One region of the Lysinibacillus sp. Ag94 genome, then DNA from elsewhere that is predicted to be linked to it. Evidence: a T-box and tRNA genes for the amino acid it is inferred to sense, from the RefSeq annotation. Region 1 holds a T-box; the other holds one or more tRNA genes.

Region 1 (6,748 bases):
CCACATTCGTACTATCAAGTAAGCCACCCATTCCTGCTTCAATAAGGGCAATATCTACATCACTAGCGACAAAGTGTAAAAATGTTGCGACCGTTAAAAGTTCGAAATCTGTTAGTTTCCCACTTAGTCCGGCAGTCTGCATTTGGTGAAATACATCATTCATTTCCGCTTCTGTAATAGCTTGACCCGCTACTTGAATTTGGTCATGTACGTCCACAATACAAGGAGACATAAATTTACCAACACGTAAGCCATGTTCTTTGGCGATAGATTCTAGCAATGTAAGTGTAGAGCCTTTACCGTTAGTCCCTGCCAAATGCACGACTTGCAATTTGTTTTCTGGATTACCTACTCGTGCTAATGCCTCTTCAATCGCAGTTAGTCCAGGTTTAATAACATCATCACTCTGAACATTCCACTTTTCCTTGTAGCTATTCAATTTTGGAATCATCGTTGTTCCCCCTGAAGCCATTGTCGTATTTCAGCTATAAAATACAATGAGCCTGTAATGACGATAACATCCTCATTTTTATTTCTTTGGTGTAGCATCGTTTGTACCATTTCACGCCATTGCGCATTATACATTTTGTTCGTATTTGTAGATAATGCAGCTAATTGATCAGCAGGCATAGCATTTGGCAGCTCAATTTGTGTAAATGCAATGGATGTAGCAATACTATCCATTAAAGCAATACTTTTCGCATGATCTTTATCCGATAGTGCTGCATATATAAATCGATAGTTTTGGCGTGGATAGACCGTTTTAAGCGTTTGAATTAGTGCGGTAGTTCCTTCAGAATTATGTGCTCCGTCTAATATAATATTGCCCGGTAATTGTTCAAATCGGCCAGCCCACTGAGCTTTTGCCAGAGCTTGACAAATTGATTCATCTGAAATATCAATGGCTCCATTCTCTCTTAACGTCAGGATTGCTGTAATCGCAAGGCTGGCATTATTTATTTGATGCTGCCCAGCCATTTTCAATGGGACAGCTACCATCTCCATATTTTCTTTTCGATAAATAAAGTGCTGTATAGTAGTACCTTGTTCAATGTTTTCAACCGTAAAGTTCTTCCCTAAAACAAGACATGGGGCATGACGCTCATTTGCTACCTCTTCGATAACCGTAAGTGCCTCTGCACTTTTAACACCCACTACAACAGGTATATTTTCTTTAATAATGCCCGCCTTCTCAAACGCTACCTTTGCTAATGTATCTCCTAAAAACGCAGTATGTTCTAGTGAAATCGTTGTAATAATTGACATTAAGGGCGTTATGACATTCGTAGCGTCTAAACGTCCACCTAGTCCTGTTTCAATCAGCGCAATATCCACTTCTTGATCCGCAAAATGTTGGAACATAATAAGTGTTACAACTTCAAAAAAGCTCGGAAAGTCACCATCATAATGTGCCTCAATAATCTCAGCAATGTTGTTCATATAGTGTAGAAATTGTTCATCAGAAATTTGAATTCCGTTAATAGTCATACGTTCATTAACACGCTCTAAATGGGGTGAAGTAAAGGCACCAACTTTATAGCCAGCATGTTGTAACATTTCTCTCAGCGCATTCACTGTTGATCCCTTGCCGTTTGAGCCAGCTAAATGGATAGCTCGTAGCCTATCCTGTGGGTTATTAAGAAGTGCTAATACCTCTCGCATTAATACGAGCGGTGCACGTTTATAATCAACTGCCTTTAACGTAAAAATAAAATCTGTACATTCTTGCATCGTTTTAAACAAAAGAAACACTCCCTCTTACTACAATATCTTTATTTTAGTATAAGTAGCGTCCAATACACATATATTTCGAAAAAAACTCTTGTACTTTGAATGAAATACTTTTGCAATTGTTGTGCATAAATAGTGCTCCCACATGATCTAATTACTATATGTTTTCACCTAAAACTTTTGTTGCATATAAAAAACAGCGGATGACTTTCGCCATCCGCTGTCCCAATCTTACATATTTTTCAGTTCTTCTAAACGTTTTAATACAACCGCATGTTTACTTTCATAATCGGCTAATTTTTCACGTTCTGCATTAACTAATGCTTCTGGTGCTTTGGACACGAATTTTTCATTCGATAACTTACCAGTTACAAGTTTGACTTCTTTTGCCCACTTCTCTAATTCTTTTTCAAGACGAGCAATTTCTTCTTCTAGATTAATAAGTCCAACAAGCGGTAGGAATAGTTCAGCTCCAGTAACTACTGCTGTCATTGACTGACCAGGTGCTTCTAAATTTTCTCCAATTGTTAGCGTTTCTGGATTACAGAATTTTTCTAAATAAGCTTTATTGGCTTCAAGTACTGTAGCCGTTGCTACATCCTTCGCTGAAATGTATAGCGGCACTTTTTTGCTCATAGGTGTATTTACTTCCGCACGAATATTACGTACCGAACGTATAATATCCATTAGGAGCTTCATATTGTCTGCTTCCTCAGCAAAATGAAGATCCGTACGTACAGTTGGCCATGCTGCCACTGTGATTGATTCACCTTCATGAGGTAAGTGCTGCCAGATTTCTTCTGTAATGAATGGCATGAATGGATGTAATAGACGCATCGTTTGATCTAAAACGTAAGCTAAAATAGAACGAGTTGTTTTCTTAGCTGCTTCGTCTTCACCGTATAACGGTAGCTTCGCCATTTCAATATACCAAGAACAGAAATCATCCCAAATAAAGTTATAAAGCTCGCGGCCAACTTCGCCAAATTCGTAGCGTTCTGCAAGAGATGTTACACGTTCAATTGTTTCATTTAAACGAGTTAGAATCCATTTATCGGCAACTGATTTTTCACCAGTTAAGTCGATTTCATCAAATGTCATACCTTCCATATTCATTAAAGCAAAACGAGAGGCATTCCAAATTTTGTTAGAGAAGTTCCAAATGGCTTCTACTTTTTCAGTTGTATAGCGTAAATCCTGACCAGGTGAAGATCCAGTAGCTAAGAAGTAACGCAATGAATCGGCACCATATTGATCAATAACGTCCATAGGGTCTACACCATTGCCAAGTGATTTACTCATCTTACGTCCTTCACCATCACGTACTAAACCGTGAATTAAAACATCTTTGAATGGACGTTGACCTGTAAATTCAAGACCTTGGAAAATCATACGAGAAACCCAGAAGAAAATAATATCATAACCAGTTACAAGTGTGCTTGTTGGATAGTAACGTTTGTATTCTTCATTTGTCTCATCCGGCCAACCCATTGTAGAAAATGGCCATAGTGCTGACGAGAACCATGTATCTAAAACGTCTTCATCTTGTGTCCAATTTTCTGCATCTGCTGGTGCTTCTTTTCCTACGTAAATTTCACCTGTTTCATTGTGATACCAAGCTGGGATTTGGTGACCCCACCATAACTGACGAGAGATACACCAGTCACGAATGTTTTCCATCCAACGAGAATATGTGTTTTCGAAACGAGATGGTACGAAGTTCACTTTTCCTTCTTCATCTTTTTGAAGAGCAAGTGAAGCATCTGCTAGTGGTTGCATTTTTACGAACCATTGTGCTGAAAGATACGGCTCTACAACAGCACCAGAACGTTCAGAGTGACCTACTGAATGTGTATGCTCTTCAATACGAATAAGCACGCCTGATTCTTGTAAATCAGCTACGATTTGCTTACGGCATTCAAAGCGATCCATACCGTTATACTTGCCAGCAAGCTCGTTCATTGTACCATCTTCATTCATAACAAGAATGCGTTCAAGGTTGTGGCGGTTACCAACCTCAAAGTCATTAGGATCATGTGCTGGTGTCATTTTTACAACACCAGTCCCAAATTCCATATCTACGTAGTCATCTGCTACGATAGGAATTTCACGGCCAACGATTGGTAAAATAACTGTTTTACCGATTAAGTGTTGATAGCGCTCATCTTTCGGGTGAACGGCTACCCCAGAGTCACCTAGCATTGTTTCAGGACGTGTAGTTGCAACTTCCACATATCCTGACCCATCAGCTAATGGGTATTTCATATGATAGAATGCACCTTGAACATCTTGATAAATAACTTCAATATCTGATAAGGCTGTTTTTGCAGCAGGGTCCCAGTTAATAATGCGTTCACCGCGATAAATTAAGCCTTTTTCATATAATTGAACGAAAACAGTTTTAACTGCATCGGAAAGACCTTGGTCTAGTGTGAAACGCTCACGAGAATAATCTAATGCAAGACCAAGCTTCGCCCATTGATCGCGAATATGCCCAGCATACTCTTCTTTCCATTCCCATGTTTTTTCTAGGAATTTTTCACGCCCTAAATCATAACGTGATATATTATCTTCACGTAGTTTGGCCTCTACTTTTGCCTGTGTTGCAATACCTGCATGGTCCATTCCTGGTAACCATAGTGCATCGTAACCTTGCATGCGCTTCATACGAATTAAAATATCTTGTAATGTTGTATCCCAAGCATGACCAAGATGTAATTTACCTGTTACATTCGGCGGTGGAATAACGATAGAATAAGGCTCCTTATCACTTGTAGGCTGCGCCTCAAAAAATTTCCCTTGTAACCACCATTCATAACGACCCGCTTCAATGGACTGCGGATCATATTTTGTAGGCATTGAAATGTTTTCTGTCATTTTGACTCCTCCTGTTGACTTAATAATTTTACCGGTGTGAGATCGTACCAATCGTTCTGTTTATATGTCTCAGCTGGAGGCACATGTAGCAGAAGATTCATGAAAATAAAAAAACTCCTATCGTCTAAAAGGACGAAGGAGTTTAAATTCGCGGTACCACCTTTAATTCCAGCAGAGGCGAGTTAAGCTTCCCCACACATTTCATCAGAAAAACATGTACTACTCGCTTAAACCTTTTACTACTGGCTCTCAATTCGGTAACGGTGTTTAACCGGCTTTAACTACTGTTAGTTCACTAAAGCTGCTCGAGGGCTACATTCAATTAGGTACAAATAGAAACTTTTCAGCTACCGTTTCCTCTCTTAAAATGTACTAATAATTTACTCTTCCCTGTCATAGCATCTATATTCGACTTTTTCACATTGTACCGCAAAATCGTGCATTTTTTCAAGTGATTTAGTCATTTTTAGGAAGCACTACTAGAAAAGGAAGTGAAAATTCAAATGCGACGACGTAAGTATAATCCTTGGCTTTTACCACCATGGTTACGACAATTTCGTTTTTATTGCAAAACGATAATTGTACCAATTTGTGTTTTTCAGTTTATACGTGTCATCATCATTCCAACATCTGGAGATTTCATCATCTTATTGCTCCTGCTACTTCTATGCTATTTACTTTTGAATGAAGTCATTTGAAACACGAACCTTTAGCGGTGTGTAATCTTCCGTTAAATCCCAAATCATCGATGGAACTTCATGCCAGGAGCTGGATTCACGGACTACAATATGACTTGAGGATTCCCTCAACATTGTTTTTTGCTCAGCTGGTGCAGTCTTTTCTTTTTTGTCTGAAGCTACTATCGCTTCAGACTTTTCCTTTTTAAATGTTACCGATTTTTCCTTTTGTTCTGATGTTGTTACAACTGTAGAGTTTTCTACTTGTGCTGTAGCCGCTTCAGCTGTAGGTTTTTCTTCTTGTGTCGAAGCCATTACAGCTATAGTTTTTTCTTCTTGTGCCGAAGCAACTACAGCTGCAGGTTTTTCTTCTTGAATCGAAGCTTCGATAGCCGCAGGTTTTTCTTCTTGAATCGAAGCTATTACAGCTGCCGTTTCTTTTATAGGGGATCCCTTCTCTATTTGAGCTGAGGCATTGACAGTAACAGGCTGTTTTTCTAAAGCGAATGCTGGCTCAGGCTCATTAAAAATACTTGTAACCGTCCATTCGAGCTGACACATCTGATTCCTCAATTTAGGTCGAACATCCTTTACCATTAAATCTTCAATAGCTGCTTCTTTTGGTAAATCCACATTTAAAGGAACTGCATACTCAAAATAACCAGTATCCCCTTGAATATCGAGCGCATCAATTTGTACTAATTCTTCATCATCAAGGAAAGCTTTCATGTCTTGAAAATCAAAACGAACATGTGCTGTGATATGATAGATACCCATTAAACGTAGAGAATCTTCTAACTGCATCGTCTGCCACCGTGGCATAATTTGTACGTCTGCTATTTCTGTTGGACTGCCATAACCAGGAAAACAAAAAGTTTCACTCATATTCCAAGTTTTCTGTTCGATAATAATCCCTCCCCTTGCATCATATGAAGCTTCGAAGGATAGTATGCTATAGGATGATTAAGCAATTTCGTTTTGGCGTAAAAATATAACTGTTACTTTTTGTTTTCGTGATGATATCAATGCATTCGGATTTTTGTATTGTTCCCAAGGGGAGCGCCCCGGCCGTAATGGGGATCAGCCCCAATAATAAGCTAAAAAAGGCATACTAGAACGTCTAGCATGCCTTTTTACTGTTTATATCAATTATGTTATGCCTCGACAATTCGTCTGGAATTTGCTTTTACAAAGCCGATTCCATGATAGTGCTTTGGGCTAACAACAGTGTTTTGCGCGAAAGCGAAGCGTCAGCGGCAACAACACTGAGGTTGGTCACTCAGGCGTTTTCACAGGATGTGAAATTTTTTAGCCTGAGTTCCCCTATTTCAGCAAGCATTTGAACATCCGCCAAAAAGAAGTTAACAGTATTATTATACATTCACCAATTTAATTTTATTTGCTACACGGTCTGTTAACATTTGTGTTGCTTTAGGTACAATCGGCTTAAAGATTGGATTTAA
Region 2 (6,748 bases), 1.1 Mb from region 1:
ATGTAGATTACCATTCAGTGTAATACTAATGGCACCGGTTTCCTCTGATACGACAATAGTAATGGCATCTGTCACTTCACTTAAGCCAAGTGCAGCACGGTGACGTGTCCCAAGCTCTTTTGAGATAAATGGACTCTCAGAAAGCGGTAAATAACAAGCCGCTGCCGATATTTTATCTTTTTGCATGATAACCGCTCCATCATGTAACGGTGTATTAGGTATAAAAATGTTGATCAGTAATTCAGATGAAATCTCAGCATTTAGACCTATACCTGTTTCGATATATTCATTTAGACCTGTTTCTTTTTCAATAGAAATTAACGCCCCTATACGACGTTTGGCCATATAACTAACAGATTTCTTCATTGCCTCAATAAGCCTTGTTTGTTCTTCTTCAACTTGACTAATCGAACGTTGGAACAACTTCCCTCTACCAATTTGTTCAAGACCACGTCTTATTTCAGGTTGGAAAATGATAATAATCGCCAAGAAACCGAATTCGATAACTTGTTTTAACATCCAACCTAACGTCTCTAACCCAAAAAAGTCCGTAGCAAGGCGCGCAATAATAATGACGAAAATGCCTTTTAATAATTGGACAGCCTTTGTACCTTTAATGAGGGTTAAAATTTTATAAATAACGTACCATACGAGCAGTACATCTAATAAGTTAATAAAAATATTCACAGGTGTTAAATTAGCGAAATGTTCGATAATTTGCACGTGGCATCCCCCACTTTTCATTGCGAATCCATACACATTTAAGTATAGCACATTCTTATCAAATGTAACTTTTTTCAAATAAAAAGTCTACTCAAAAGAGTAGACCTTTCAGCCTCTCACGTGCACTATCTATTAGGACGTATAGAGTGTTATTTAGTTGCTTGTTTCTCCTCGAATGTTACAGCAGACTTCACTGAATTTTTAATTGTATACCACAGCCATTCGAATACTTCGTCAATTTCTTCTATTTTTCCCGAAACAACTGCCGAAGATGCCATATACTGCCCGTTAATAACAGTGACATTGCCATCCACTTCACCCTCAACAATTAAATCACCATTTTTAACAATAATGTCGCCTTTTACAACTTCACCCTTCGGCACAATAACCGTTTGGCCTTCAACAACTAGGTTTGGCTGTTTAGTCACGGAGAACTGTCGGTCATCCATAAAATTACCTAGTAAAGTTGCACTCATGAATAAACAAAAAACTGCTGCTGCCACAAAGAGTGGATGCCGACGAATCCACTTTTGCATCCCTACACGACTTTTAGGTTTCGGTAAACGAGCCATTACGGCTTCTTCAAAATGCGGAGGTGATGTAATGTGGGAAGCGCTCTTCACAAAGGCGATTGTTTCACTTAATTCCTGCATCAACTGTTTACAATCACTGCATGTATGCAAATGTCGTTTTAACTCTTGCTCATGCTCACGACTAATGTCACCATCTAAATAATCATGGATATAGTCTATTATATGCTCTGGACAAGTATTCATGACGCTTCCCCTCCTACAGATTGTTTAATTGCTTTCGTAATGCTTCACGTCCGCGGTGAATCCTCGTTTTCACCGTTCCAAGAGGCATATCTAAAATCTCGCTAATTTCCTGTAATGATAATTCTTCAATATATTTCAATACTATAACTGAACGGTACTTATCAGGCAAACGTCCAATTTCATATTGAATACGATCTTGCAGTTCCATTTGCTCTATCTGTTCTTCAGGTAGCTGGTCATCTGCTGCGATCTGTGAATACATATCAAGTCCTTCTGTACCAGCTACTTCTGCATCTAAATAGTAATCCGGCTTTTTCTTCCGGATACGGTCTATACAAAGGTTTGTCGCTATACGATAAAGCCACGTCGCAAATTTCCTTTTCTGATCAAAAGTATGCAAGTTCATATAGGCACGAACAAAAGCTTCTTGTGCAATGTCCTCAGATTCTTGCTTGTTCCCTAACATCCTATAGCATACTTGGTACAGTTTGTGCTGATAGAGACTCACAATATCTGCAAATGCGTTTTGATCACCTTTAAGCACTTGTTTAATTTTCTTGTTTACTAACGCATCCATTGTGTTTATTTCTCCACCTTTACAACTGTCTTATACTATACGACCTATCGATAAGAAAAGTTTCGTTTTATTATTAATTATAGCAAAAGATTTTTATACATTGTGGCAATAGACAATTTTTTGTTAAATTTCTTTAAACTAGTGTTTCGCCAAATAAAGAGCCCATTAATGCTACTGCAACATCGGCAGTTCTATTTTTCTCATCTAAAATTGGATTAACTTCAACAAATTCAGCAGATGTTAGCAAACCTGATTCCTGAAGCATTTCCATTGCCAAATGGCTTTCTCGATATGTAATACCACCAGCTACAGGAGTCCCAACCCCTGGCGTATAAAGTGGATCTAAACCGTCTAAATCAAGTGATAAATGCAAACCATCTACATTGCGCCCCCTTAAATATTCTAGAGCATCTTCCATGACACGCGTCATCCCAAGACGATCTATTTCATGCATTGTATATACTTTGATTCCTTGCTGGATAATTAATTCACGTTCTCCTGGATCTACAGAACGCGCTCCTATAATAATAACGTTTTCAGGTTTAATTTTCGGTACATTATTACGAATTTTCACTAACCGTTCATGACCAAGTCCAATGCTTATAGCTAATGGCATACCATGTATATTACCAGATGGCGTCGTTTCTGGAGTGTTTAAGTCAGCATGCGCATCAAACCAAATAACGCCTAAATTTTTATAATGCTCACCTAGCCCTGCAAGAGTGCCAATAGCGATACTATGGTCGCCACCAAGTACAAGCGGAAACTCCTTTTGTTCAATTGCTTCATTTACACTTTTCGCCAAAGACGTACTTACATCGATAACTTCCTCTAAATTAAGTAGCTGCTTATCAACAATAATGCCATCTTGTTTTTGACTAACACGTATATCCCCTTGATCATGTACTACATGTCCTATTGCCTCTAGGCGCTCTACAACGCCTGCGTAACGAATAGCACTCGGCCCCATATCTACCCCTCTGCGAGTTTGCCCATAATCTGTTGGTACACCAATAATAGAAACATTTAGTTTATTCATTTTTCCATACCCCCTTTAGATTGTAAGACTATTGTAAAGCCTGCATCCTCCTTGGCTCAACCTCGCAATTTTATGAATATTTATGCAATTAAAGAGAGTATAAAAAAATCTCCTGCTGTTTTCAGCAAGAGATTAGTATCTGTAGTTAATGTTACACTTTTTTTATTTATAAAAGTGAGCCATGAAGGACTCGAACCTTCGACCCTCTGATTAAAAGTCAGATGCTCTACCAACTGAGCTAATGGCTCAAAAAATAAAAATGGCTGGGGTACTAGGATTCGAACCTAGGCATGACGGAATCAAAATCCGTTGCCTTACCGCTTGGCTATACCCCAATCATTATAAAAAACTGGTGGAGGGGGACGGATTCGAACCGCCGAACCCTAAGGAGCGGATTTACAGTCCGCCGCGTTTAGCCACTTCGCTACCCCTCCGAAATAACACATATGGTGGAGGATGACGGGCTCGAACCGCCGACCCTCTGCTTGTAAGGCAGATGCTCTCCCAGCTGAGCTAATCCTCCATAGAAACAGGTGTTCATTTCTTTACAGTTTTTTATTTTATTTTTAAGCCTTTGCATTACTACAATGCTTTAAAAAATGGTGACCCCTACGGGATTCGAACCCGTGTTACCGCCGTGAAAGGGCGGTGTCTTAACCACTTGACCAAGGGGCCATTTTCAAATGTCTCAAACAAGACAAGTATTATGATAACATTTTTCGTCGTAAGATGCAATACTTTTTTGAAAAAATTTTATGTATACATCACCTTTAAAAATGAGCAAAAAAATGGCTCCGAAGGCAGGACTCGAACCTGCGACAACCTGATTAACAGTCAGGTGCTACTACCAACTGAGCTACTTCGGAACAATACTATTCAATTCGGTTTTTAAAACCTCTTAAGTACATTTATTATTATAGCAAGCATTATAAATTATGCAATACTTTTTGTGAAAATTTTTATATTTTTTGTCGAAGTCTTCCTATGCAGCAACAAGAAACGTAATAGTTCTCTATTAAATCTAATATTTCTATTTCATGTACAGAATATTCTTGCTGTATATTATTGCAATTGATAAAATAAAAATAGTTTTATGAATTTTCTATCAAATTTGATTAGGGGAGGAATGTTCATATGGTAACAAACGATTTAATTGCACCGGAATTTTATAATATTACAGAGGAATTGGAGAAATTTTCTCGTGATAGTGATCGCCAAGCAATACGGTGGCTAAATACTCAGCAGGAGCGTCAAACAATTTCCTATGTTGAACTTGTTCAAAAAATGAACCAATACGCGCACGCCTTTACGAAGAAGGGGCTTCAAAAAGGAGATCGCGTATTAGTTATTATTCCTCGTCTGCCTGAAGCTTATTTTGTCTTCCTTGGCTGTCTAAAGGCTGGGATTGTTCCTATTTCTTGTTCAGAAATGTTACGTGCAAGTGATTTAGAATATCGTATGGAACACTCTTCTGCAAGAGCAGTAATAGCCTATGAAGCGTTCACTAGTGAGGTAGATAGTATTACTTCTTCAGTGGAGGCTTTAAATAATAAATTGGTTATAGGCACTGCTACTGGTGATTGGACCTCTTTAGATGACTTAGCAAGTACTCAGCCAGATACATTTACAGCAGCTGCTACTAAAAGAGATGATATGGCATTTCTTTCTTATACATCTGGCACAACTGGCAAACCAAAAGGAGTTGTTCATTCACACGGATGGGGTTATGCACATATTAAAACGGCCGCTTCACAATGGCTTTGTGTACGTGAAGGTGACTTAGTTTGGGCTACAGCAGCTCCAGGGTGGCAAAAATGGATTTGGAGCCCATTTTTATCGACTATTATGCTGGGCGCTACTGCATTTGTATACCACGGAGGATTTGATGCAAAAACATATCTTAAACTGCTTCAAGAAGAAAAGGTTAATGTATTGTGCTGTACTCCAACGGAATATCGAATTATGGCGAAGATTGATAATTTAAAAGACTATAATTTATCTTCTCTACGCAGTGCTGTTTCAGCTGGTGAACCATTAAATCGACCAGTCATCGAAACATTTATGAAAAATTTCAATCTTAAAGTTCGTGATGGCTATGGACAAACAGAAAATACTTTATTAATCGGCACACTTGAAAATATAGATTTACGTCCAGGTTCAATGGGTGTTCCTACACCCGGCAATATTGTTCGTATTATAAATCATGAAGGCAACGAGGTACCGGTTGGAGAAGTTGGAGATATTGCAGTACACAAATCTTCTCCTGCTCTATTTAAGGAGTACTATCGTGAGCCTGAACGTACACAAGCTGCCTTCCGTGGAGATTGGTATATTACTGGAGACCAAGCCAAATGCGATGAAGACGGCTACTTCTGGTTTGAAGGTCGAGGAGATGACATCATTATTTCATCAGGCTATACAATTGGGCCATTTGAAGTAGAAGATGCTTTAAATAAACATGAAGCTGTACAAGAATGTGCTGTAGTCGCAGCTCCAGATGAAATTAGGGGACATATTGTTAAAGCCTTTGTCATCTTACGAGAAAGCTTCAGAGATCGTGATGAGGAAGTGTTAATAAAAGAACTCCAAGAGCACGTTAAAGCATTAACAGCGCCTTATAAATATCCTCGTAGTATTGTCTTTATCGATGAGCTACCAAAAACAACTTCTGGTAAGATTCGTCGTATAGAACTACGAGCAGCAACAACAACTGTATAAAATATAATAAAGAGACATTTTACCATTCACTTGGTTGAAATGTCTCCTTTATATATATTGCTAGTATTTAATTATTCTTTTGCATATAAAAAAAGCCACTACTGAGTTTATCAGCAGCGACTTTTTGCGCCTAGCGACGTCCTACTCTCACAGGGGGAATCCCCCAACTACCATCGGCGCTAAAGAGCTTAACTTCCGTGTTCGGTATGGGAACGGGTGTGACCTCTTTGCCATCATCACTAGACTATTTTCGGCTTTCAATATACATCGTATTTCTTCGTCAGCTTCTGTCGTTCAGTCAGTCACGTACTTGAGTACGCTCCTTCCTTCTCTCCATCGCTTCCTCGAACTACTCGTATCTTGAAACCCTTGAAAGATTGTTCTTTCAAAACTGGATAAACGGTGCATTGAATGTTTGTCTTTCAGTATTTCACCATGAAGTGAAATAGATTATTCGGTATTAGCCCCGGTTTCCCGGAGTTATCCCAAACTATAAGGTAGGTTGCCCACGTGTTACTCACCCGTCCGCCGCTAACGTCAAAGGAGCAAGCTCCTTCTCTGTTCGCTCGACTTGCATGTATTAGGCACGCCGCCAGCGTTCGTCCTGAGCCAGGATCAAACTCTCCATAAAAAGAAATTTGATTAGCTCAAATTGTTTTGCTGGCATCATGTTTGATGTCCAAAATTTTGTTTCATTCACTAACTCATGGTTAGTTACTAAAAACTTTATTGATTACGTTTTGCTTGTTCAGTTTTCAAGGTTCATTTTTTCATTTACTGCGTCACCTCTTGGCGACTTATACATAATAACATCGATTATTCATGAAAGTCAACACTATATCATAAGTTTTTTTAGGAACTTATTTTTTCATATCAATTATGCCTCGGCTAATTGCGTCCGGAATAGGCTTTATG

Evidence for each region. The T-box of region 1 lies ahead of MY533_RS15670 (valine--tRNA ligase). A T-box ahead of a tRNA ligase gene usually reads a tRNA of that ligase, here a tRNA-Val.
Region 2: it encodes a tRNA-Val, which carries the amino acid that the T-box ahead of MY533_RS15670 (valine--tRNA ligase) is inferred to sense. The anticodon was not compared.

Annotation. Positions count from the first base shown of each region.
Region 1 covers NZ_CP096780.1:3,375,052-3,381,799, forward strand. The annotation lists gene MY533_RS15660 (bifunctional folylpolyglutamate synthase/dihydrofolate synthase) at 1-451, opposite strand, end outside; gene MY533_RS15665 (bifunctional folylpolyglutamate synthase/dihydrofolate synthase) at 448-1,743, opposite strand; gene MY533_RS15670 (valine--tRNA ligase) at 1,963-4,608, opposite strand; T-box leader at 4,734-5,014, opposite strand; gene MY533_RS15680 (valyl-tRNA synthetase) at 5,283-6,170, opposite strand; gene MY533_RS15685 (SRPBCC family protein) at 6,659-6,748, opposite strand, start outside.
Region 2 covers NZ_CP096780.1:4,450,251-4,456,998, forward strand. The annotation lists gene cdaA (diadenylate cyclase CdaA) at 1-723, opposite strand, end outside; gene MY533_RS21065 (anti-sigma factor family protein) at 873-1,499, opposite strand; gene sigW (RNA polymerase sigma factor SigW) at 1,513-2,076, opposite strand; gene rocF (arginase) at 2,210-3,115, opposite strand; tRNA gene MY533_RS21080 (tRNA-Lys) at 3,291-3,363, opposite strand; tRNA gene MY533_RS21085 (tRNA-Gln) at 3,376-3,450, opposite strand; tRNA gene MY533_RS21090 (tRNA-Tyr) at 3,466-3,549, opposite strand; tRNA gene MY533_RS21095 (tRNA-Val) at 3,563-3,638, opposite strand; tRNA gene MY533_RS21100 (tRNA-Glu) at 3,716-3,790, opposite strand; tRNA gene MY533_RS21105 (tRNA-Asn) at 3,905-3,981, opposite strand; gene mbcS (acyl-CoA synthetase MbcS) at 4,250-5,833, shown strand; rRNA gene rrf (5S ribosomal RNA) at 5,962-6,077, opposite strand.